3 regions of the Streptomyces sp. Sge12 genome follow, and region 1 is predicted to be linked to each of the others. Evidence: riboswitches for the same ligand, from Rfam matches in the RefSeq annotation. Region 1 holds a riboswitch; each other region holds the start of a gene.
What was found. A riboswitch is a leader RNA that binds a small molecule or an ion and turns the genes downstream of it on or off. The one in region 1 is predicted to bind cyclic di-AMP.
Positions count from the first base shown of each region.

Region 2: linked by a shared signal. The riboswitch ahead of B6R96_RS21450 (LysM peptidoglycan-binding domain-containing protein) and the one ahead of B6R96_RS09430 (M23 family metallopeptidase) in region 1 are both predicted to bind cyclic di-AMP.
Region 3: linked by a shared signal. The riboswitch ahead of B6R96_RS06435 (LysM peptidoglycan-binding domain-containing M23 family metallopeptidase) and the one ahead of B6R96_RS09430 (M23 family metallopeptidase) in region 1 are both predicted to bind cyclic di-AMP.

Region 1 covers NZ_CP020555.1:2,181,267-2,186,536, forward strand. The annotation lists gene B6R96_RS09425 (GntR family transcriptional regulator) at 345-1,022, opposite strand; gene B6R96_RS09430 (M23 family metallopeptidase) at 1,227-2,030, opposite strand; cyclic di-AMP (ydaO/yuaA leader) riboswitch at 2,044-2,202, opposite strand; gene B6R96_RS09435 (M16 family metallopeptidase) at 2,420-3,787, opposite strand; gene B6R96_RS09440 (M16 family metallopeptidase) at 3,808-5,160, opposite strand.
Region 2 covers NZ_CP020555.1:4,785,866-4,791,135, forward strand. The annotation lists gene B6R96_RS21440 (cytochrome P450 family protein) at 1-623, shown strand, start outside; gene B6R96_RS21445 (LysM peptidoglycan-binding domain-containing protein) at 726-1,763, shown strand; cyclic di-AMP (ydaO/yuaA leader) riboswitch at 2,040-2,212, shown strand; gene B6R96_RS21450 (LysM peptidoglycan-binding domain-containing protein) at 2,215-2,931, shown strand; gene eno (phosphopyruvate hydratase) at 3,218-4,504, shown strand; gene B6R96_RS21460 (FtsB family cell division protein) at 4,604-5,092, shown strand; gene B6R96_RS21465 (DUF501 domain-containing protein) at 5,149-5,270, shown strand, end outside.
Region 3 covers NZ_CP020555.1:1,429,890-1,435,159, reverse strand. The annotation lists gene hpnH (adenosyl-hopene transferase HpnH) at 1-504, shown strand, start outside; gene B6R96_RS06445 (aspartate aminotransferase family protein) at 501-1,919, shown strand; gene B6R96_RS06440 (tyrosine-protein phosphatase) at 1,959-2,750, opposite strand; cyclic di-AMP (ydaO/yuaA leader) riboswitch at 3,066-3,241, shown strand; gene B6R96_RS06435 (LysM peptidoglycan-binding domain-containing M23 family metallopeptidase) at 3,244-4,206, shown strand; partial or broken gene B6R96_RS06430 (SGNH/GDSL hydrolase family protein) at 4,370-5,157, shown strand; gene B6R96_RS06425 (MBL fold metallo-hydrolase) at 5,256-5,270, shown strand, end outside.

The DNA.
Region 1 (5,270 bases):
GCCGGCGCCGTACCCATACCCGTACCCGCACCCGCACCCGCACCCGCACCCGCACCCGCACCCGCACGCACAACGCACCGCGTCGGTCCGCGCCGTCGGTGCTCGACCTGCCCGGGCGCCCCGCGGGGCGCTCCCGCACTGCCGGGTGCGACCCGGCGTCGGCCGCTCGCGGCGCACCGGGAAGATCCCGCTCGGCCGGAAAAGGGCCCCGCACAAATCCGCCGTACTCCGAATTGAGCTCCGCAGGAATTCGGCACGGAAAATCGGCCCGGCGCACAATCCGACCGGCCGCCGTGCAGCGAATTCACGCGATGCGCGATTCCACCCTTTGTATACGGGTCCTGTTAATGCCGGCCGCTCGACATGTTTACGGCAGGTTGCGAAGTCCTCACCGCCGCGCGCACCCGCAGCCGGTGCGCCCCCGCCGCCCGTTCGGCGTGGAGCACGGTCAGCGCCCGCGCCCGCTCGGCGTCCCCGCGCGCCACCGCGTCCACGATCGCGCCGTGCTCCGCCCAGGACTCCACCGGCCGGGCCGGCGCCTCCACCACGTACATCCAGGCGACCTTGTGCCGCATCTGCGTGAGCAGCGCGATCAGCCCGGGGCTGCCGGAGGACTGCGCGAGCGTCTCGTGGAACCAGCCGCCCAGGGAGCGCAGGTCCTCCCCCTGGCCCCGCCTGGCCCGCTCCTGCCCCAGCCTGACCAGCCCCCGCAGCACCTTGAGGTGTGCGTCGGTGCGCCGCCGGGCCGCTCTGGCGGCCGCCAGGGGCTCCAGCAGCATCCGCAGCTCCAGCAGGTCCGCGGCCTCCTGCTCGGTCGGCTCGGCCACGCAGGCCCCCGCATGGCGCCGCGTGGTCACGAAGCCTTCGGACTCCAGGGTCCGCAGGGCCTCGCGGACCGGGACGCGCGAGACCCCGTACCGGCGGGCCAGCACCTCCTCGGTCAGCCGCGCGCCCGGCTCGAACGCCCCGGAGACGATGTCGTCGCGGATTGCTGTGCATACCGCGTGCGCAGGAATACGCAAGACCGAACCTCCGCCTATTTCCGACTGCCAGCCTGATTGCACGCACATGCGCGTACCGAGACTCTATTGCAACACACGATAATTTCCGAGAGCAGCCGAAAATGCGAAACATTTGCACAGGGACGCGCAACACAAAGACCCCGGCTCGGGGAGCCGGGGTCTTCGGTGGAGCAGAAGGTGGAGCCGAAGCTGCTCGGGGCAGCGTCAGAGCTCGACGCCGTGCGAGCGCAGGTACGCGATCGGGTCGATGTCCGAGCCGTACTGCGAGCCCGTGCGGGCCTCGAAGTGCAGGTGCGGGCCGCTGGAGTTGCCGGTGGAGCCCGACAGGCCGATCTGCTGGCCGGGGGTGACCTGCTGGCCGACCGAGACGTTCAGCGAGGTCATGTGCCCGTACTGGGTGTACGTACCGTCGTTGTGCTTGATGACGACGTTGTTGCCGTACGCGCCACCCCAGCCGGCCTCGACGACGGTGCCGACGCCGACGGCGTGGACCGAGGTGCCGGAGGCGGCGTGGAAGTCGATGCCCGTGTGGCTGCCGGAGGACCACATGCCGCCGCCCGCGTGGTACTGCGTGCTGACGTAGGAGCCGTCCACCGGGGCGACGAAGGTGTTGAGGCGCTTGCGCTCCTCCTCGCGGGCGGCGCGCTCGGCGGCCTCGCGCTCGGCCTTCGCCTTGGCCTCGGCGAGGCGCTTGGCCTCCGCGGCCTTCTGCTTCGCGTCGGCCTCGGCCTGCGCCTTGGCGGCGGCGTGCTCGGCGGCGCGGTGCTGGGCGTCGGCCTGCTCGGAGATGTCACCCGCGAGCTCGTCGGCGACGACGACGGCACCGAGGCCGTTGTCCTGGCCGATGTTGCTGCTGTGGTTGTCCGCGGCGAAGGCCGGGGCGGCGAGGGAGCCGACGACACCCGTGGTGGCGATCGCGGCGATACCGGCGTAACCGGCGGTCTTGCGGCTCAGACGGCTGGAACCACGGTGCTTACCGGAACCAGCGGGACGACTGCCAAACGCCATGAAGGGTTTGATCCTTTCCTTCCTTCTCGCCTACCGGGTTAGCTGACGGGTTCGGAGCAGGAAGGTCTCCTACGGGCCTCCTCTTACGAGGGGGTCCGATTCACCCCAGGGACTCATGTGGGTCCCCGGCTCCCCAGGCTCGCGCCTGACGGGGACTCGGCGATCGCTGCCCGGTGCCGCGGGTGCGGCGGGCACAACTGACGGACAGCACGGCCGACGCTAGGCGGATCATCAGTCAATCGCCAAACAGACGCGGCTTTTTGTTGCGTACGCCACACCGCATACAAGCAACCTCACCATTAAACGGACAAAAGGGGTTCCGGTGAACAAGTCACCAGAACCCCTTGCTGAAACCTTCAGCCGGCCCTCAAGGAGCCGTCGCCCGACCGTCAGTTGGAGACGACCGTGACCTCACCGATCCCGAGGGCCCGCACGGGCTCCTCGATGAGCGACGCATCGCCCACCAGGACGGTGACCAGCCGGTCCGCCGGGAAGGCCTTCACGACCGCCGACGTCGCCTCCACCGTGCCGGTTTCGGCCAGCTGGGCGTACAACTGCGCCTGGTAGTCGTCCGGCAGTTCCTGCTCGACCTGGTCCGCGAGGGTGCCCGCGACCGAGGCCGCCGTCTCGAACTTCAGCGGGGCGACGCCCACCAAGTTCTGTACGGCGACATCGCGTTCGGCGTCGGTCAGACCGCCCTCGGCGAGGGTGCGCAGCACCTTCCAGAGGTCCTCCAGCGCCGGGCCCGTGTTCGGTGTGTCCACCGAGCCGCTGATGGCGAGCATCGAGGCACCCTTGCCGTCCGCGGTGGAGCGCAGCACCTGGCCGAAGGCGCGCACCCCGTAGGTGTAGCCCTTCTCCTCGCGCAGCACCTTGTCCAGGCGCGAGGTGAGGGTGCCGCCCAGGCAGTACGTGCCGAGCACCTGGGCCGCCCACACCCGGTCGTGGCGGTCCGCCCCGATCCGGCCGATCAGCAGCTGCGTCTGGACCGCGCCGGGCCGGTCCACGATGACCACGCGGCCGGTGTCGTCCGCGGTCACCGGCGGCACCGGGAGGGCGGCGGCGGTGTTGCCCGTCCAGGTGCCCAGGGTGTCCGCCAGCACGGCGTCCAGGTCGATGCCGGTCAGGTCGCCGACGACCACCGCGGTGGCGGTGGCGGGCCGTACGTGGGCCTCGTAGAAGGCGCGTACGGCGGCGGAGTCGATCCGGGCGACCGTCTCCTCGGTGCCCTGGCGCGGCCGGGACATCCGCAGGGTGGCCGGGAAGAGCTCCTTGGAGAGCTGCTTGGCGGCGCGGCGCTGCGGGTTGGCCAGCTCGTGCGGGATCTCGTCGAGCCGGTTGCGCACCAGCCGGTCGACCTCGGCGTCGGCGAAGGCCGGGGCGCGCAGCGCCTCGGCGAGCAGGCCCAGCGCCTTGGGCAGGCGGGAGGCCGGGACCTCCAGCGAGACCCGGATGCCCGGGTGGTCGGCGTGCGCGTCGAGGGTGGCGCCGCAGCGCTCCAGCTCGGCCGCGAACTCCTCGGCGGAGTGCTTGTCGGTGCCCTCGGAGAGCGCCCGCGCCATGATGGTCGCCACGCCGTCCAGGCCGGCGGGCTCGGCGTCGAGCGGCGCGGCGAGATTGACCTCGACCGCGACGACCTGCTGGCCCGGCCGGTGGCAGCGCAGCAGGGTCAGCCCGTTGGACAGCTGCCCGCGGTCGGGGGCCGGGAAGGCCCACGGCTGCGGCTCGCCGGCTTGGGGCTGCGGGTGGAAGCTCATCGTGACGGCTGCGGTGTCGCTCACTGCTCCGCCCCCTCGTTCTCGTCGGACTCGTCGTGCTGGTCGGCCTCGTCGGCGGCGATCGGCTCGTAGACGAGCACCGCGCGGTTGTCCGGGCGCAGTCGGGCGGCGGCCACGGCCTGCACCTCCTCGGCGGTGATGTCCAGGACGCGCTGGACGGCGGTCAGCGCCAGCTGCGGGTCGCCGAACAGCACCGCGAAGCGGCACAGTTCGTCGGCGCGCCCGGCCACCGTGCTCAGCCGGTCCAGCCACTCGCGCTCGAGCTGCGCCTGGGCCCGCTCCATCTCCTCGGCCGTCGGGCCCTCGGCGGCGAACCGCGCGAGCTCCTCGTCCACGGCCGCCTCGATGGCGGGGATCTCGACCCCGCTGGAGGTCTTGACGTCCAGCCAGCCCAGGGAGGGGGCCCCGGCCAGGCGCAGCATGCCGAAGCCGGCCGCGACGGCGCTCTGGTCGCGGCGCACCAGCCGGTTGTGCAGCAGCGAGGACTCGCCGCCGCCCAGGATGGTCAGCGCCACGTCGGCGGCGTCGCACTCACGGGTGCCGTCGTGCGGCAGCCGGTAGGCGGCCATCAGCGCACGCGCCGGGACCTCCTCGACGATCTCCTCGCGCAGCTGCTCCCCGATGATGTCGGGCAGCGAGCCGTCGCGCGGCGGCTGCTTGCCGTCGTGCGCCGGGATGGTGCCGAAGTACTTCTCCACCCAGGCGAGCGTCTGCTCGGGGTCGATGTCCCCGACGACGGAGAGCACCGCGTTGTTGGGCGCGTAGTACGTACGGAAGAAGGTGCGCGCGTCCTCCAGGGACGCGGCGTCCAGGTCGGCCATGGAGCCGATCGGGGTGTGGTGGTACGGGTGGCCCTCGGGGTAGGCCAGGGCGGTGAGCCGCTCGAAGGCCGTGCCGTAGGGAACGTTGTCGTACCGCTGGCGGCGCTCGTTCTTGACGACGTCGCGCTGGTTCTCCATGGACTCGTCGTCCAGGGCGGCCAGCAGGGACCCCATCCGGTCCGCCTCCAGCCAGAGCGCGAGCTCCAGCTGGTGGGTCGGCATCGTCTCGAAGTAGTTGGTGCGCTCGAAGCTGGTGGTGCCGTTGAGGGAACCGCCGGCGCCCTGGACCAGTTCGAAGTGGCCGTTGCCCGGTACGCTCGCCGACCCCTGGAACATCAGGTGCTCGAAGAGGTGAGCCAGACCGGTGCGTCCCTTGACTTCGTGGCGCGAGCCGACGTCGTACCAGAGGCAGACCGCGGCGACCGGGGTCAGGTGGTCCTCGGACAGCACCACGCGCAGGCCGTTGGCCAGCCGGTGCTCGGTCGCTGTCAGGCCGCCGGAGCCGGCCTGGGCTGTGGCCGTGTGACCCATGGGCATGTGGTCCCTTCGATCGCGATGCAGAGATTTCTTATCGACCTGCCACTGTATGCAAGCGCGTCGGCCGCCGGATAAGTTCCCGGGTCACTCCCCCGCACTCCGTC
Region 2 (5,270 bases), 2.6 Mb from region 1:
ATCTGGGCGACGACCTGATCTCCGACCTGATCCGGGCGAGCGACCACGGCGACCACCTGACGGAGGGCGAGGCCACCGCGATGGCCTTCATCCTGCTCTTCGCCGGCTTCGAGACCACCGTGAACCTCATCGGCAACGGGGTCCACTCCCTCTTCATGAACCCCGGCCAGCGCGAGCGCCTCCAGCTCTCCCTCGCCGCCGGCGAGAGCGGGCTGCTGGCCACCGGGGTCGAGGAACTGCTGCGCTACGACGGCCCCGTGGAGCTGGCGACCTGGCGCTTCGCCACCGAGCCGCTGACCCTCGGCGGCATGTCCGTCGCCGCCGGCGATCCGGTGCTGGTCGTCCTCGCGGCCGCCGACCGCGACCCCGAGCGGTTCGCGGACCCGGACACCCTCGACCTCTCCCGCGCCGACAACCAGCACCTCGGATACGGTCACGGGATCCACTACTGCCTCGGGGCCCCGCTCGCCCGCCTCGAAGGACAGACGGCGCTCGCCACGCTGCTGACGCGCCTGCCCGATCTGGAACTTGCTGTTCCGTCCCAAGACCTGCGCTGGCGTGGGGGGTTGATCATGCGGGGGCTGCGCACTCTTCCCGTTCGCTTCACGCCTCAAAACACTTAAGCGGAATCTGATTAAAAGTCAGGTTCGACTTGAACTTGTGACAATCGTTCGAAGGCCGCTAGGTTCTGCCGTTACCCCGCTGTTATGCGAAAGGTGCACTACATGCGTTCCGGGAACGGCCGTCACAGACGCCCCCGCCAGGTCCCCGCGCTGGTCGTCACAGCCGGAGTCACTGGCTCCGCGCTGGCTCTGCCGCTGCTCGCGGCCACCAGCGCCACTGCCGCCGACACGTCCACGTGGGACAAGGTCGCCGAATGCGAGAGCGGCGGCTCCTGGAGTGCCAACTCCGGCAGCGGCTCCTACGGCGGACTCCAGTTCACGCAGGAGGAGTGGCAGGGCGCCGGCGGTCTCGACTTCGCCGAGCGCCCCGACCTGGCGAGCAGGTCCCAGCAGATCGCGGTGGCCGAGCGCGTGCTGAAGTCCACCGGCCCGCAGGCGTGGCCGCTGTGCGCGGCCTCCGCGGGCCTCGACAAGGAGAGCCCCGCCGCGCAGGTCGACCCCGGTCTGCCCGGCGGTACGGGCCCCCTCGCCCCCTCGCCGTCCCGCCCGGACGACGTCGTCCCGTCCACCGGCGGCGGCGCGCGGTCCACGGACTACGGTGCGCCGACCCCGGCCCCGAGCCCGTCGGACACCCCGTTCCTCATTCCCGACGCCCCGTCCATCGGACTGCCCGTCATGCCCGCGCCGGACGTCCCGACGACGCCTCCCGTGGACCCGACGGCCCCGACCCTGCCGGGCGACCCGACCACCACGCCGGCCCCCGTCGACCCGACGGCGCCCACGCTCCCGGTGGACCCGACCGCCCCGACCACCCCGCCGGCCACGCCCGGACTGCCTCCCGTCGACCCGACGTCCCCTGCGACCCCCGGGGCTCCCGAGACCCCGCAGACGCTGGGTGCCACTCCCGCCGAGGGCAGCGGCAAGCACCGCGGTGCCCCGGCGGCCGAGCCGACGGCCCCCTCTGACACCGCGTCGGACCCCACGTACACGGTCCAGGTGGGCGACAGCCTGGCGACCATCGCGGTCGCCAAGGGCGTGAGGGGCGGCTGGAACGGCCTCTACGAAGCCAATGAGCAGGTCATCGGTGACGACGCCAACCTGATCAAGCCCGGCCAGAATCTGGATCTAACCACGCAATAAGGGCAGTTCAGTTATCCGGAAAGAGTCGAATGTCGGTTTTCGGCAAGTGAGACATGCGTCTCTTCCGGTCAACTGGCGTGTCCCGCCCGGGGGCTTCCGCAAACCCCGTCCTCACCTGCGCAAACACCCCTCCGGGGAGCGCAAGTAGGGGCCGTTTCTCCCCGATGTTGCTCGTTGAACATCGGGGAGAGACCTGTCTACCTTCTGAATCGCTCGCCACCGCGGGCTCCTTCGACCGCATCGCCGAATCCTGCCGGCGGACGGGGGGAACAGTCGTCGCGTCAAGCGCCGAAGGCAGGAGCGGGGGAACCAAGGTAGGTGCCGGGAGCGGCCGTTGAGAGACGGTCACGCCACCGGCTTGGGGTTAAGACGTGCGCTAGGTCGCACGGCCGGGCAACTCACTCGCCCGAACCCGACAGCTCACCTCGTAGGCGTCGGTGAGGAGAACTCCATGCTGCTTTCCGGCAAGGGCAAGCACCGTCGCGGTACTGCAATCGAGCGGTCTGTCCGGATCGTCACGCTCGCCGGTGTCGCCGGTGTGGCCGTGGCCGCCCCCCTGATGGCCGCGGGCACCGCCAGCGCCGCCACCGCGTCCGAGTGGGACAAGGTCGCGCAGTGCGAGTCCGGTGGCAACTGGGCCATCAACACGGGCAACGGCTACTACGGCGGCCTGCAGTTCTCGTCCTCCACGTGGGCCGGTTTCGGCGGCAAGTCCTACGCCCCGCAGGCCAACCAGGCCACCAAGGCGCAGCAGATAGCCGTCGCGGAGAAGGTCCTCAAGAGCCAGGGCAAGGGCGCCTGGCCGTCCTGCGGCAAGGGCCTGTCGGGCTCCGCCTACACCGGTGGCGGCGCCGAGACCCCGGCGCAGAACAAGCCGCAGAACAAGCCGCAGTCGAAGCCGAAGGCCGAGACGAAGAAGGTCGAGACCAAGGCCGCTCCGAAGACGAAGCGCGCCGAGGCTCCGGTCACCCGTTCCGAGCGCACCGAGACTCCGGCCGCGCCGCAGACCGGCAACGGCTCGTACGAGGTGAAGCCGGGCGACACCCTGGGCACCATCGCCGAGACCAACGGCGTCAAGGGCGGCTGGGAGAAGCTCTTCGAGCTGAACAAGGACATCGTCTCGGACGCCGACCTGATCTTCCCGGGTCAGAAGCTGAAGCTCAGCTGAACAATGCGGCACATGCCGCAGAACCCTGCGCCCGCGGTCCGCTGACTGCGTGCAGGATGTCCACCGCCCGGCGCGTGCCCCACGCGCCGGGCGGTGCCGTGCGCGGCCCCGAAATGCCGATGATCAAGAGACTTATGTCCCGGAAGAGGGGTATTCGGTCCCTTTTTCGTCCCAGGGTCCGGGCGGTCGGCCGGTCGAGTGCCCGGAGCCGGTTAGGCTCTAGGCGGCAAGGCCATCCCACGGCCTGACACGCCACCGCACACCCAGCGTCACATCCCAGAAGGAGATGCTCGTGCCGTCCATCGACGTCGTCGTAGCCCGGGAAATCCTGGACTCCCGAGGCAACCCCACGGTCGAGGTCGAGGTGGGCCTCGACGATGGCAGCACCGGCCGTGCTGCAGTTCCGTCCGGCGCCTCCACCGGTGCCTTCGAGGCCATCGAGCTCCGTGACGGTGACCCCAACCGCTACATGGGCAAGGGCGTCGAGAAGGCCGTCCTCGCCGTGATCGAGCAGATCGGCCCGGAGCTCGTCGGCTACGACGCCACCGAGCAGCGGCTGATCGACCAGGCCATGTTCGACCTGGACGCCACCGACAACAAGGGCTCGCTCGGCGCCAACGCCATCCTCGGCGTGTCCCTGGCCGTCGCGCACGCCGCGTCCGAGGCCTCGGACCTTCCGCTCTTCCGCTACCTCGGCGGTCCGAACGCGCACCTGCTGCCCGTTCCGATGATGAACATCCTCAACGGTGGGTCGCACGCCGACTCCAACGTCGACATCCAGGAGTTCATGATCGCCCCCATCGGCGCGGAGTCCTTCTCCGAGGCGCTGCGCTGGGGTGCCGAGGTCTACCACACCCTCAAGAAGGTCCTGCACACCAAGGGCCTCTCCACCGGCCTGGGTGACGAGGGCGGCTTCGCCCCGAACCTGGAGTCCAACCGCGCCGCGCTCGACCTCATCGTCGAGGCCATCAAGCAGGCCGGCTACACCCCGGGCAAGGACATCGCGCTCGCGCTCGACGTCGCCGCGTCCGAGTTCTACAAGGACGGCAAGTACGAGTTCGAGGGCCAGTCCCGCTCGGCCGCCGAGATGACCGAGTACTACGAGGAGCTCGTCTCCGCGTACCCGCTCGTCTCCATCGAGGACCCGCTGTACGAGGACGACTGGGCCGGCTGGAAGGTCGTCACCGACCGCCTCGGCGCCAAGGTCCAGATCGTCGGTGACGACCTGTTCGTCACCAACCCGGAGCGTCTGGCCCGCGGTATCGAGGAGGGCTCCGCGAACGCCCTGCTCGTGAAGGTGAACCAGATCGGTTCGCTGACCGAGACCCTGGACGCCGTCGAGATGGCCCAGCGCAACGGCTTCAAGTGCATGATGTCCCACCGCTCCGGTGAGACCGAGGACGTCACCATCGCCGACCTCGCCGTCGCCGTGAACTGCGGTCAGATCAAGACCGGCGCCCCGGCCCGCTCGGACCGCGTCGCCAAGTACAACCAGCTGCTGCGCATCGAGGAGATCCTCGACGACGCCGCCGTGTACGCGGGCCGCAGCGCCTTCCCGCGCTTCAAGGGCTAATCACCCCCCTGAGGGGCTGGCCTCCGTACGTCCCCGCACTCGGTCCCGTACCGTGTGCGGGGACGTATTGCGTAGTGCGTACCTAGGGGAGGCGGACCAATGGCCGGGAACCGGGATCGGTTCTCCACCTTCTCCACCGCGACCAGGCTCAAGCAGCTCGGTGAGCGGACCGCCGCCCACGTCTACCGGTCGCAGTCGCGGCGTCAGGTCCGCCGCAGCCGGCTCACCGGCCGCGCCGCGCTCCTGGTGCTCGTCCTCTGTACGCTGGTCGTCGCCCTCGCGTACCCGATGCGCCAGTACGTCTCCCAGCGCTCGGAGATCGCACAGCAGCAGCGGGCCGCCGCGGCCGCGCGGGACCGCCTGGAGCGGCTCCGCGACGAGAAGGCCCGCTGGCAGGACGACGCCTACGCGGAACAGCAGGCGCGCAAGCACCTGCACTTCCTGCGCCCGGGGGAGATCAGCTACATCATGAGCGACCCCGGGGCCCAGCCCCCCGAACCGCACCGGACCGGCCACGCCGGCTCCGACCGCCCCTGGTACTCCAACGTCTGGGACGGCGTCGACAAGGCCGACCGCCCCGGCGACTGACCCGTACCGCCGTACCGCAGCACCCATCCACGAGAACGAAGAGACTTCCTCCAGGCATGCAGACGCCCCCGCCCCAGACCGACCGGACCGAGCCGACCGACGCGGACATCGAGGCGTTCGAGCAGCAGCTCGGCCGCCCGCCGCGCGGGCTGCGCGCCATCGCGCACCGCTGCCCCTG
Region 3 (5,270 bases), 750 kb from region 1:
CCCCAGACGATCATCGAGGTGCTCAACTACCTCAATGACGACCTCCAGGTCGACGAGATGATGATCTCCCCCGCCTACGCCTACGAAAAGGCTCCCGACCAGGAGCACTTCCTCGGCGTCGAGCAGACCCGGGAACTCTTCAGGAAAGCCTTCGCGGGCGGCAACCGGCGGCGCTGGCGGCTCAACCACTCCCCGCTCTTCCTGGACTTCCTGGAAGGGAAAGCTGATTTCCCCTGCACGGCCTGGGCCATTCCGAATTACTCCCTCTTCGGCTGGCAGCGTCCCTGCTATCTGATGAGCGACGGGTACGTACCGACGTACCGCGAGCTCATCAACGACACCGACTGGGACAAGTACGGCCGCGGAAAGGACCCGCGCTGCGCGAACTGCATGGCGCACTGCGGCTACGAGCCCACCGCCGTCCTCGCCACCATGGGCTCCCTCAAGGAGTCCCTGCGCGCGGCCCGGGAGACGATCGGCGGCAACCGGGGTACGTCGGCATGACCGCGCGGCCACAGCAGGAAGGGGGCGGCCGGGGCAAGGGCTTCGACCTCGGCGCCCTGCTGGCCGAGCGCGGCGCCGAGCGCTACGAGCTGCACGCCAAGCACCTCAACCACCAGCTGCCCCGGATGCTGCACACCATCGGCTTCGACAAGGTCTACGAGCGGGCCGAGGGCGCCCACTTCTGGGACGCCGAGGGCAACGACTACCTGGACATGCTGGCCGGGTTCGGGGTGATGGGCCTGGGCCGGCACCACCCGGTCGTCCGCCGCGCCCTGCACGACGTCCTGGACGCCCAGCTCGCCGACCTCACCCGCTTCGACTGCCAGCCGCTGCCCGGACTGCTGGCGGAGAGACTGCTCTCGTACAGCCCCCACCTGGACCGGGTCTTCTTCGGCAACAGCGGCACCGAGGCCGTGGAGACGGCCCTGAAGTTCGCCCGGTACGCCACCGGGCGCCCCAGGATCCTCTACTGCGACCACGCCTTCCACGGGCTGACCGCCGGCTCCCTCTCGGTGAACGGGGAGGGCGGCTTCCGCGACGGCTTCGCGCCGCTGCTCCCCGACACCAGGATCGCGCTGGGGGACCTCGCCGCCCTGGAGCGGGAGCTGAAGCGCGGGGACGTGGCCGCCTTCGTCGTCGAGCCGGTCCAGGGCAAGGGGGTGCTGGCCGCACCGCCCGGATTCCTGCTCGCCGCACAGGAGATGCTGCATCGGCGGGGGGCGCTGCTGATCGCGGACGAGGTGCAGACCGGCCTCGGACGCACCGGGGACTTCTACGCGTACCAGCACGAGCCGGGCGTGGAACCGGACCTGGTGTGCGTGGCGAAGGCGCTGTCGGGCGGCTACGTGCCGGTCGGCGCCACCCTGGGCAAGGACTGGATCTTCAAGAAGGTCTACTCGTCCATGGACCGGGTCCTCGTGCACTCCGCGAGCTTCGGCTCCAACGCCCAGGCGATGGCGGCGGGCCTGGCGGTGCTGTCCGTCATGGAGGACGAGGAGGTCGTCGCCAACGCCCGGGCCATGGGCGACCTGCTGCGCGGGCGGCTGGCCGCGCTGGTGGACGAGTACGAGCTGCTGCACGAGGTGCGGGGGCGCGGGCTGATGATCGGCATCGAGTTCGGCCGGCCGTCCTCGCTGGGCCTGCGCAGCCGCTGGACCATGCTGCAGGCGGCCCGCAAGGGTCTCTTCGCGCAGATGGTCGTGGTGCCGCTGCTCCAGAAGCACCGGATCCTCACCCAGGTCTCCGGGGACCACCTGGAGGTGATCAAGCTGATCCCGCCGCTGATCGTGGACGAGCGGGACGTGGACCGGTTCGTCGGCGCCTTCCGCGACGTCATGGACGAGGCGCACGGCGGGTCCGGGCTGATCTGGGACTTCGGCAGGACGCTGGTGAAGCAGGCCGTCGCCGCGCGCTGACGGCCTGCCGACCCCGGCGGGGAACCGGCCCCCGCCCCGTCAGACCAGGAGCCGGTCCCGCAGCCGGTCGAGGGTCTCGGGCCGCAGCCCGAGGCCCTCCGCCAGGTAGCGGTCCACCCCGCCCCAGATCTCGTCGATGGTGTCGAAGGCGGCCACCAGGTATTCGGCGCGCGCGTCGAAGAGCGGTGCGAGCAGCTCCATCACCTCGGGGGAGCGGGCGTCCGCCGACTCGTCGGTGCGGCGCACGCGGTAGCGGCGGTGCGGGGCGTTCGACTCCAGGTAGTCCGTCACGATCGCCTCGCGCTCGACGCCCAGCGCGAGCAGGGTGACGGCGATCGACAGGCCGGCCCGGTCCTTGCCGGCCGCGCAGTGCATGAGGGCGGGGACGCTGTCCTCGGCGAGGGCGTGCACGACCCGGCTGTGCTCGGTGGTGCGCAGGCGGATGATCCCGCGGTACGAGTTCGACATCCGGGCGGCGGCCCTGCCCTCGCCCAGGAGCTCGCGCAGCTGCACGAGGTCGCCCTCGCGGACCAGCCGCCAGAACTCCCGCCCGTCGGCCGGGTCCGAGAGCGGGATGTTGACGTTGCGCACGCCCGGCAGTTCGACGTCCGGCCCCTCCAGGGCGTGGTCGGCGCCGTTGCGGAAATCGAAGATGGTGTGGAGGCCGAGCGAGGCGAGGAACTCCGCATCGCTTTCGGTGGCATGTGCGAGATGTCCGCTTCGGTACAGTCGTCCCGTCATGACCGTTCGGCCGTCAGAAGTCGGCAATCCGCCCACATCGCGGAAATTGCGCACTCCGGTCAGCTCCGGCTCCTGTATCTGCTGGGTCAAAGCAACTCCTCCGCCGCATCCTGGGTGCTGTGTCCGAATTACACTACTTGGCGCCAACTTGCCATATCCGGAGGCGAGATCGGGCACGTCCCCGTGAGCCAGATCATACGGTGACCGTGAGTGCCTGATCGCTGAAGGCGAATGGCCCGGTCGGGGCGGCTGTTGACGGTCGGGAATGGACGCAGGGTGACCGGAATTCCGCCGGTCCCTCATGCCTGTTATTCCGTCAGGGAATTCGCGGCTTGTAGCGCGCGGCCGCAAGGGATTACCTTCGCGATCGATCCGGGCGGAACGCCAAATCCTGCCGCCTCCCGGAAACCGCATCCGACCTATTCGTGCGGCAGGAGCGGGGGAACCAGGTAAGCCGCCGGCCCGGAGATCCTTTCACCGGGACGGCTCGGGGTGAAGCCGTTCATGTCCCGTACATGTACGGCCGGACATCTCCAGTCCGAACCCGACAGCTCACCTCGCAGGCGCCGGAGAGGAATTCGTCATGCCTGCAAAGGGTAAGCACCGCCGCCCCAAGTCCCTTTCCCTTTCGCGCGGTTTCGCCGTCGCCGGAACCGGCGGCGCGGCCCTCGCGCTGCCGCTGATCGGTGCCGCCGGCGCCCAGGCGGCCGGTGCTCCGGCCGCCGCCCCCGCGGTCGCTCCCGCGGTGGCCCCGCAGGCCCCGGCCGCGCTCCCGGCGGCGCCCGTCGCCGCCGTGCAGGCCGCCCCGTCCGTGTACACGGTCGTGCCGGGCGACTACCTCTCCAAGATCGCCGCCGAGCGCCACCTGTCGGGCGGCTGGGAGCAGCTGTACGCCGACAACCGCGAGGCCGTCGGCAGCAACCCGTCGCTGATCCACCCGGGCCTGAAGCTGACCCTCGGCGGTGCGGGCCGGGCGGCTGCCGCCCCGGCCGCCCCCGAGGCCGACGCGAAGCCGGCCGAGCCGGCCGCGCCCAAGCAGGAGCGCAAGCAGGCCGGCAAGGCCGCCCCCGTGCAGCGCGAGGCCACCACCGGGTCCCGCGCCGAGGCCCGCGCCGAGGCCCCGGCCGCGCCGCAGTCGGCCGCCGGCTTCGTGGCCCCGGTCAGTGGTGGGATCTCCACCCAGTACAAGGTCGCGGGAGCCATGTGGTCCTCCGGTTACCACACGGGCGTCGACTTCATCGCGAGCTCCGGCACCAGCGTCAAGGCCGTCGGCGCGGGCACCGTGGTCTCCGCCGGCTGGAGCGGCTCGTACGGCAACGAGGTCGTCATCCGCCACGCGGACGGCAAGTACTCCCAGTACGCCCACCTCTCCCAGCTCTCCGTCTCCTCCGGTCAGAGCGTCACCGCCGGCCAGAGCATCGGCCTCTCCGGCTCCACCGGCAATTCGACCGGCCCGCACCTGCACTTCGAGATCCGCACGAGCCCGTCCTACGGCTCGGACCTGGACCCGATCGCCTACCTCCGCTCGAAGGGCGCGAGCCTCTGACGGCACCCGCCGGCGGACCGCCGACCCGCGTGGGGCCGGGACCCGAGGGGGGTCCCGGCCTCACGTGTACTTATTCCTTATCCCATGCGTGGTATAGATCACGGTCCGTCAACCCCTCATTACGTTGGCGTAGGTTGGTTACGGGAGTGAAGTATGGGTTCCCGTGGCAGCGACGACGACGAAACTCAAGACCATCGGCTCGTACGCGGCGATCGGGGACAGCTTCACCGAAGGCGTGGGGGGACCCGGGACCCGGGGGATTCCTATCTCGGCTGGGCCGACCGGCTCGCCGTGCTCCTGGCGGACCAGCGCGACGAGCACGACTTCCGTTATGCGAATCTGGCGGTGCGGGGGAAGCTCCTCGACCAGATCGTGGCCGACCAGCTCCCGAGGGCCAAGGCCCTCGCGCCGGACCTCGTGACCTTCTGTGCGGGCGGCAACGACATCATCCGGCCCGGGACCGACCCGGACGACGTGGCGGAGCGCTTCGAGGCGGCCGTGGCCGACCTCACCGGGGCCGTCGGCCAGGTCATGATCACCACGGGCTTCGACACCCGCGGCGTGCCGGTGCTCAAGCACCTGCGCGGCAAGGTCGCGACCTACAGCGCGCACGTCCGCGCCATCGCCGACCGCTACGACTGCCCGGTGCTCGACCTCTGGTCGCTGAAGTCCGTACAGGACCGGCGGGCCTGGGACACCGACCGGCTGCACCTCTCACCCGAGGGCCACACGCGGGTCGCGCTGCGCGCCGCCCAGGTGCTCGGCCTCCCGGTGCCGGCCGACCCCGACCAGCCGTGGCCCCCGCAGCGCCCGCGCGGCTCCGTGGACGTCACCCGGGACAACATCCAGTGGGCGCGCGAGCACCTCGCGCCGTGGATCGGCCGACGGCTGCGCGGGGAGTCCTCCGGCGACCACGTGGCGGCGAAGCGGCCGGACCTGCTGCCGCTGTAACAGGGTCGGGGGCGGCAAGCGGAATCCTTCGGGGCCGGTGTGCGTTGGGATGGTCGTAGAAGCACGACCATCCTGACCCCACCCTCCCTGGAGGCGCTTTGACCGGCTCCCGT